2 regions of the Oleiphilus sp. HI0086 genome follow, and region 2 is predicted to be linked to the other one. Evidence: predicted binding sites of a transcription regulator. Region 2 holds the regulator's gene; the other holds the start of a gene.
The links. The regulator sigma-54, encoded in region 2, starts transcription at its own class of promoters, with help from an activator protein. The targets are predictions, from matches to a motif close to TGGCACNNNNNTTGCTNT.
Positions count from the first base shown of each region.

Region 1: a site for sigma-54 is predicted at 2,395-2,412, ahead of cynS (cyanase). Genes of this name have one in related genera too.

Region 1 covers NZ_LWFZ01001203.1:6,206-10,392, forward strand. The annotation lists gene A3756_RS20865 (efflux RND transporter permease subunit) at 1-438, shown strand, start outside; gene A3756_RS20870 (plastocyanin/azurin family copper-binding protein) at 459-1,121, shown strand; gene A3756_RS20875 (manganese efflux pump MntP family protein) at 1,225-1,761, shown strand; gene cynS (cyanase) at 1,884-2,324, opposite strand; gene A3756_RS20885 (GlxA family transcriptional regulator) at 2,579-3,544, opposite strand; gene A3756_RS20890 (acyl-CoA dehydrogenase family protein) at 3,678-4,187, shown strand, end outside.
Region 2 covers NZ_LWFZ01000918.1:5,121-9,307, reverse strand. The annotation lists gene A3756_RS16575 (HPr family phosphocarrier protein) at 1-4, opposite strand, end outside; gene rapZ (RNase adapter RapZ) at 42-914, opposite strand; gene ptsN (PTS IIA-like nitrogen regulatory protein PtsN) at 957-1,418, opposite strand; gene raiA (ribosome-associated translation inhibitor RaiA) at 1,445-1,753, opposite strand; gene A3756_RS16555 (RNA polymerase factor sigma-54) at 1,856-3,400, opposite strand; gene lptB (LPS export ABC transporter ATP-binding protein) at 3,711-4,187, opposite strand, start outside.

The DNA.
Region 1 (4,187 bases), on a different contig from region 2:
TGGCTGGATTACAACATGTCGATAGCGGTTGCGGTTGGTTTTATCGCTCTCGCAGGTGTGGCTGTTGAGATCGGCGTACTGATGTTGGTTTATTTAAATCAATCCTATCAAGCCACCATTGAAAACGCCAAGCGAGATATGCGTTTGTTAACGAAGGAAGATATTCGTGAATCTGTCATGCAGGGAGCCGGGCTGCGGGTGCGCCCCATCTTGATGACGGTTCTCTCTCTGATGGTCGGTTTAATTCCAATCATGATGGGAACGGGCACAGGTTCTGAAGTAATGCAGCGTATTGCAGGGCCCATGATTGGCGGCATGATCAGCACCTTGGCCTTGAGTTTGATGTTAATTCCCGCGATTTTTTATGTGTGGAAACAGGTAACGCTCAAAAAAGAGAACAGTGACCTCACAGAAAACGATTCACAACTATCAAAATAAACACAGAAAGGATAATGAAAATGAAACTATCACTAACGAAATCAATAACTGGCTTTGCAGCTATCAGCGCAATCCTAATCACAGCTGCATGCGCAAATCATAGTCATGATGATGGCACAGGCCATATGCATGGCGAGAACCATATGTCAGCGGGAGATGGCCAGCACGATCACCACAAAATGATGCAAGAAAAGCATATGGGCGATACAGGAGGCCACGGTCACATGGGCGGTGAAATGAAGGAAGGTATGCATGGCGGACATCATGGAGAGGAACATGGCGCTCATGGTGGACACCATGGCGGGTCATTGGCGGGTAATCCTGGACAAGAAAATGATGTAGACCGAGTGATAAATGTTGAAGCGAACGATGCGATGCGCTTTGTCCATAAACCGTTCAATATTAAAAATGGTGAAACCATTAAGTTTGTGATCTCCAACAAAGGCGCAGTGCCGCATGAGTTCGCCATTGGTACTAAGGATGAGCATATGGAGCACGGGAAAATGATGATGAATAACCCGAATATGCATCACGGTCCGGGTGGTAATGCCATTACTGTCGCACCTGGAAAAACCGAAACGCTCATCTGGACATTCGAAGAAGCTTGGGAAGTAGAGGCTGCCTGCAATATTCCGGGTCATTACCAAGCGGGAATGCACAGCCCGGTAAAGTTTCGACCATAGAAACAAGAAATATAAATCCCGTTGAGAAATCCATTTAACACACTAACATCTAGGTTTTGTATACTTCTCAACCCAAATATAGTTGAACTAAGGGTTCGTTTTGTTGGCATTGTTACTTCTGGCAATCGCGTTAAGTATGGATGCGTTTGCTGTGTCTATTGGTTTAGGTTCAAAAAAAACGGTCGGCACACTAAAGCTTGCCACAATGTGCGCTATTTACTTCGGCCTTTTTCAGGGCCTTATGCCCCTTATTGGTTTTATAGGAGGTAAAGGTGTTCTCGTTTTTGCTGAAACCTATGCTCCCTGGGTATCGTTTATATTGCTTTTGATTATTGGTATTAAGATGATCTATGAAGCGCTTATTACTGGTGAAGAGAATGTCCCTTCTCATATAAGTCATCGTGCTATGTTCATTCTAGGTATTGCCACCAGTATCGACGCAATGGCGGCGGGCTTTTCCTTGACTTTGCTGAACGTTAACGGATTTCTAGCCTGTGCTTTCATAGCTATAACCACTGCACTATTTAGCTTTGCCGGAGTCTACCTTGGCGAGAAAACAGGCACTTGGCTCGAAAGTCGAGCTGAAGTGTTAGGTGGGACGATTTTGATATTGATCGGGTTAAAGGTCCTCTTAGGCTAAGACGGTCCAGCCTACTGTCATTCATAGAGAACTAAAAATTGTTTAAATAGGGTTCGAGAAATTATTAAGTAAAAACAATAAATAAAAGTGAGTACGAAGCTCTGGCCTCGTACTCGATTAAGCTACCAGGCTTTGTAGGGTAAGAACTTACCATTCATGGTTAAGACGACGCGATCACCTTTCGGGTTCTCTTCTTTTTCAACATCCATACTGAAGTCAATTGCGCTCATGATGCCGTCGCCAAACTTTTCTTGTATTACTTCTTTTAGCGTATCGCCGTAGACACCGACAATTTCATATAGCCGATAAATTAAAGGGTCTTGAGGAATGGATTGATCCCAGGTTTTAGTCGGGTATTCCATCAATGCAGGCTTTGCTTCGTCCGGTAAATCAAGTAAGGCACAAACCTTATCTGCAACGTCCTCGGGCATACTATTCATGCCCAGACAAGCTGAGGTGAGCCATACTGAGCCCATGCCGACTTCTTCTGCCATACCTTCCCAGGTAAGTTCTTTAGATTTTTTAGCTAATACAATTGCTTCGATCACTTCTTCTTTCTTCATCACAATCACCTTTATTTACTGTGTTGGTCAGCGTCAGGTTTGAGCTGAGGAATAAATTTCATAAAGGGCTTTTGCAAGCGCTATGCCATTGGAAATTGTTATTATTATTCAATAGATTAGCTAAAACCTATGCGTGTGATCTATCAGTGAGGGCCTTATTAGTGTGCACTGAAAGGCTTGTTTCGAAGAGAGAGCCCTGTCCTAAGGCACTGCTGAATCAAGGGACTTGTCTAGCTGATTGTAGTGAGCAAAATTTATCGTAGCTTCTTACGCCAAGCGGCGGGGCTTAGGCCATATTTTCGCTGAAATAAACGATTGAAGTGGCCAGGGTCTTGATAACCAACCTTCCATGATATTTCTGCGACACTTTGATCACTATGTTTGAGGTGCTCTTTTCCCTGCTCAATTTTTAAGTGTTGAATATAGCTAAGAGGTGATTCGCCCGTTGCTTCTTTAAAGCGACGTTTAAAGGTGCGTACACTCATATTTGCTTTTGTGGCAAGTTGCTCGATAGAAAGGGGCTCAATGAAGTGGATTTCAAGCCACTGCTGGATAGAGAGAATAGCGTCGTCTTGATGGTAGGTTTGTTTACCAATGGAGGCAAATTCGCCGGAGTAGGCTCGTCTGAAATCGACCAAAAAAGTACTTTCTACGGCTTCGCCAACCTCAGTGCAGGATAAGCGTGAAAGCAGATAGATCATGATCTCCATGGCTGCATTCATTCCTGCAGAGCAATACAGTTCCCCGGTAGCGGTAATAAAACGATCGGGGCGAAGATCGATTTTGGGGTACTTCTGTGCGAATTCTTCTTGCTTATGCCAATGCGTGGTACAGATTCGCTCATCCAAGAGCCCGGCCTCTGCCAGAAAGTAGGAACCGGTTGTCGCAGCCATAATCGGGATACCTTGCTCGTGCCACTCCCTAAGCTTTGGGTATAAGGGGCGCTGATCGATTAGCAGCGCTTCCATGTCACCCCAGATTCCATGAAGAATGACCAGGTCTGTATGTTTGATATCGCCTAGTGCCTGATCAGGTGTAATGCTTAAGCCGCTGAATGATGAAATAGCTTTGCCATCTAAGGTAACTAGCGAGATAGATATAGCCTCGCCCAAAAGCTTTTTTTGTAGCATGGAGGCAAAGGCAAATACATCATGACTAAGACCTAAACTTAAGCCCATTGCATTCTCGCAGGCATAAAGCGTGACATGTTTTAGCATCATAATCTCCGGAATATATTGGGGTATTATTTACCTTTATGGCCCGTTTGGCCATTTATATGACCTGAGTCACGCTGTTTCTTTTTGTCTTCGATTCTTAAGATTGCGTTAGTTAGATCTTATATTGGAGATGAGCATGAAATTCACGTCTGAACATGAAGCCTTACGCAAAACAGTGCGAGCCTTTGTTGATCAGGAAATGGACCCTTTTGTTGATGAGTGGGAGCAGGCAGGCAAAGCGCCTTTACATTCACTATTCAAGAAAATGGGTGACCTGGGCTTGTTGGGTATACATAAACCCGAAGCGAATGGTGGTGCAGGTTTAGATTATAGTTATAACCTGGTGTTTGCTGAGGAAATTGGCCGAGCCTATGGTGGTTCCTTGCCCATGGCGATTGGTGTGCAAACAGACATGGCCACGCCTGCTTTGGCTCGTTTTGGTAGTGATGAGTTAAAACGTGATTTTTTGGCGCCAGCCATCGCTGGAGATATGGTTGCTTGTATCGGGGTTAGTGAAGCTGGGGCAGGTTCAGATGTTGCAGGTTTAAAAACGACCGCTAAAAGTGACGGTGATGACTACCTTATCAATGGCAGTAAGATGTGGATCACGAATGCGACGCAAGGTGATTGGATTTGTTTACTTGCC
Region 2 (4,187 bases):
GCATGGATGTTCTACTAAGCTAATGAAAAGAGGGTAGTTTATTACGTTTTGTGAGGTGAAGGTAGCTCTTTGTGGCGAATTTGGACATTATCAAATTGCGACTTGAAGTGCGCACCAAGCTGTTCGCTAATATAGACCGATCTGTGATGGCCGCCGGTACAGCCGATCGCGATAGTCATGTAGCTACGGTTTGATGCTTTGAATTGAGGAAGCCATTTACTGAGAAAGTTAATGATATCTTCCTTCATTAGTATGGATTCGGGTTGGGCGTTCATGAAGTCTACGACGGGCTTATCTAATCCACTAAAAGTACGAAGGTTTGGGTCCCAGTATGGGTTTGGCAAACAGCGAACGTCGAATACGTAATCTGCATCGCTAGGAACACCATTTTTGAAACCAAATGATTGAAAGAGTATGGCGAGCTCTTGCTCTCGTTTGCCTGTCACTCTAAGTTTTATGAGGTCTCTTAACTCGTATAGGGTTAGTTTCGTAGTGTCGACAGTCAGGTCAGCTTTTAGTGCCAGCTGGTCGAGAAGCGTTCTTTCGGTTTCAATCGCTTCGGTGAGTGAGTGTGTTGTGCTGCTAAGTGGGTGTTTGCGTCGAGTATCGTGAAAGCGCTTTAGGAGCGTCTCACTTTGTGCGTCAAGAAAAATGATATCGACATCAATCTCCATCTGCTTTAGCTTCTCGTAAACTTGGGGGAATGCTTCTATTCCACCCTGCAGATTTCTAGCATCGATACTGATCGAAACGTTACTTAACCTTGTATCTTTACCTTGTAGTGATTGTTTACCAAGGTTTAGTAAAAGCCCAACCGGTAAATTATCAATGCAGTAATACCCCATGTCTTCAAGGACGTGAAGGGCCGTGCTTTTTCCGGAACCGGATCTGCCACTGACAATAACGAGCTTCATAAGAAGTTCCTAGCAATTTTGAGCTTCTAAGGTTTGTAGGTCTTAAGCAATTATTTTCTGATAAAGTTCAGTGCCTGTAGCAGATTCCCTTAAACTATCGCAAAAAGCAGTGTTGTTGAACTTCTCTGCAATTTGACTTAAAAGATCCAGGTGCTCGCTCGTCGCCTCGGAGGGGACAAGTAAAACGAAAAGAATATCAACGTCTTCGTTATCTATCGAGTCAAAAGGTATCTTTTTTTCAAGTGTAAATAGACAACCAATAACTTGTTTGCAGTTTTCCAGTCTGCTGTGGGGAATGGCAATTCCTTGCCCAACTCCCGTGCTTCCCAGTCGTTCACGAGAAATAAGGTTGTCAAATATTTCAGTTTCATCAAGATGAGGAAATTGTTTTGAGACCAGGTGTGCAGCCTGTTGAAGAACTTTTTTCTTGCTACCACCGGGCAAACCGCGTTGGGTTAGCTCCGGTGACAAGATGGCCTCGATAGTAATTTTATTTTCAGACATTTTTCGACTCTAAAGATCGCTAATAACTAGCGTGCTGCTGCGCCGTGTGCGCGGTCAACTTTCTTTTCCTTGTGCTTAAGAATTTGACGGTCTAGCTTATCAACTAGCTGGTCGATAGCGGCATACATGTCGTCGTTCTCGGCGTGGCCGTGGATATCTGCACCAGCGATATGTAGCGTTGATTCAGCAATATGTGCTTGTTTCGATACAGAAAGGGTTACCTGTACGTTGCTAATGCCGCCAATATGGCGCTCTAGCTTTTGCAATTTGGTTTTCACATATTCTTTAAGTGCATCAGTTAAATCTACATGATGGCCAGTGATATTTAATTGCATAGTATTCTCCTATCATCGTTATTTTTAGCGAGAGTTGAATATTGACTCACTTTTCGCTTATCAAATCAACTTGCTGCAGGCAGCAAGTTATCAAATATTGTATTAAACCAATCTTTTTCTTTCGTTCGATGGGGGGATCGACATCGCTTCGCGGTATTTTGCGATAGTGCGGCGGGCGACGTTAATTCCTTGCTCTTTCAACAAGTCGGCAATCTTGCTATCGCTAAGAGGTTTTTTAGGGTTTTCTGCTGATATTAACTTCTTAATAATTGCGCGAATCGCTGTTGACGAGCACTCTCCGCCAGTAGTTGTGCTGACGTGGCTTGAGAAAAAGTATTTGAGTTCAAATATGCCTCGTGGCGTATGCATGTACTTTTGTGTTGTCACACGAGATATGGTGGACTCATGCATTTCTACCGCTTCAGCAATATCATGTAAAATCAGCGGCTTCATCGCTTCATCACCATAGTCAAGGAAGCCTTGTTGGTGAGCTACTATCTTACTTGCCACTTTTAGAAGCGTCTCGTTACGACTTTGTAGGCTTTTAATAAACCACTTTGCTTCTTGAAGTTGATCCTTCATAAAGGTGTTGTCGTTACTGGAGTCAGCTCTCTTTATAAACGAAGCATAATTTGCATTGACCCTTATTTTTGGCGCAATCTCTGGGTTGAGCTCAACTTTCCAGCGTCCTTTTTCTTTCTTTACGACGACATCTGGCACAATGTACTCAGGCTCGGAAGAAGCAATGGATTCACCTGGTTTAGGGTTCAAAGACTGAATTAGAGAGATAACCTCTTTCAGTTCATGCTCTTTAAGGCGGCTGCGTCGCATTAGTTGAGCGTAGTCTCTTGATCCTAATAAGTTCAGGTAGTGGCTGATTACAAGCTTTGCTTGTGGTAGCCAGGGCGTATCTTTTGGTAGCTGGCGTAACTGTAGCAGCAAACAGTCGGGCAGGTCTTTGGCAAATACCCCAGGTGGATCAAAGTGCTGCACGCGTTTTAAGACGGCTTCAACTTCATCTAATTCAACCGGGTCTTCGTCATCTGAGTTGTGCAGCCCCTCGTGTATCTCTTCAACGGTATTCGTTAGGTAGCCGTCTGTATCAGTTGCGTCGATTAATGACATCGCAATGTATCGGTCGCGATCAGACATGGGGGTAAGGTTAAGTTGCCAATCTAGATGATCTGCAAGAGACTCGGTAGCAGCGTTTCTTTGTTCGAAGGCATTGTTGTCATCTTCGGGAGCGGGACCACTGGGCGCATTGTTTGTATATATGTCATCCCAAGCCGTATCAACAGGCAGATCTTCCGGTATAGTATCTGACCACTCTTCACTAGGCGTGTCGGCTTCATTGCTAGCAGGTGCTTCGCTCGAACTGGTGTCTGTACTACTGCTTTGTTGGTTGTCCTGAGAGGCGTACTCGTTGCCATCATTTTGATGACTTTCATTCTGATTTTCTTGTTTATCACTTGTATTTCCAGGCTCGTTGTTATCGTCCTGGAGTTCGAGCATAGGATTAGATTCCAATGCTTCTTGTATTTCGTTTTGAAGGTCAAGAGTCGACAATTGTAGCAAGCGGATTGCTTGCTGCAATTGAGGTGTCATTGTCAGTTGTTGACCGAGCTTTAATTGGAGAGAAACCTTCATGTTCATGAGGATGTCACCAACTTAAGACTTAAATTTTGAATCATGTATTGTCGCTTATTATATTTTGCGGAAATGGTCGCTGTGAATAAACGTATTTATATTTACTTCATTTACACAAGTGTAGTGCGAAGATAGCAAAGTGTGAAACAAATAAAAGTATATTTACGTTACCAGCCTACAAATAATTGTTTTAGATCAAGTTATCGTCTTGTTGACGTGAAAATTGCATGCTACTCATTTCTAAGCTGAAAGTCATGCTTAATTGTTTGTATATGCTGTTCGAATCGAATGCTATGAACTAGCCACTGGCTTATAATTTGAATTGATTGCCCAAGTAGACTTGTTTGACCTTTTCATTATTCAGAATGTCTTCAGCACTTCCTGAAGCAATGATATGGCCATCACCAACAATATAGGCTTTTTCACAAATATCCAGCGTTTCTCTAACGTTGTGATCGGTTATGAGTACGCCGATATTTTTACTTTTAAGGTGAGAGACGATTGACTTGATGTCGTTGACCGATATTGGGTCGACACCTGCGAAGGGCTCATCGAGTAGAATGAAGTCAGGCTCCATTGCTAAAGCTCTGGCTATTTCCACTCGCCTACGTTCACCGCCTGACAAGGCCATGCCAAGACTATCTTTGATGTGAGTGATGTGAAACTCTTCGAGTAAGGCTTCCATTCTTTGTCGCCTTTCGCTGCGAGAAAGATCTTTTCTAATCTCTAGTACCGCCAGGATATTGTCTCGAACACTTAACTTTCTAAATATTGAAGCTTCCTGGGG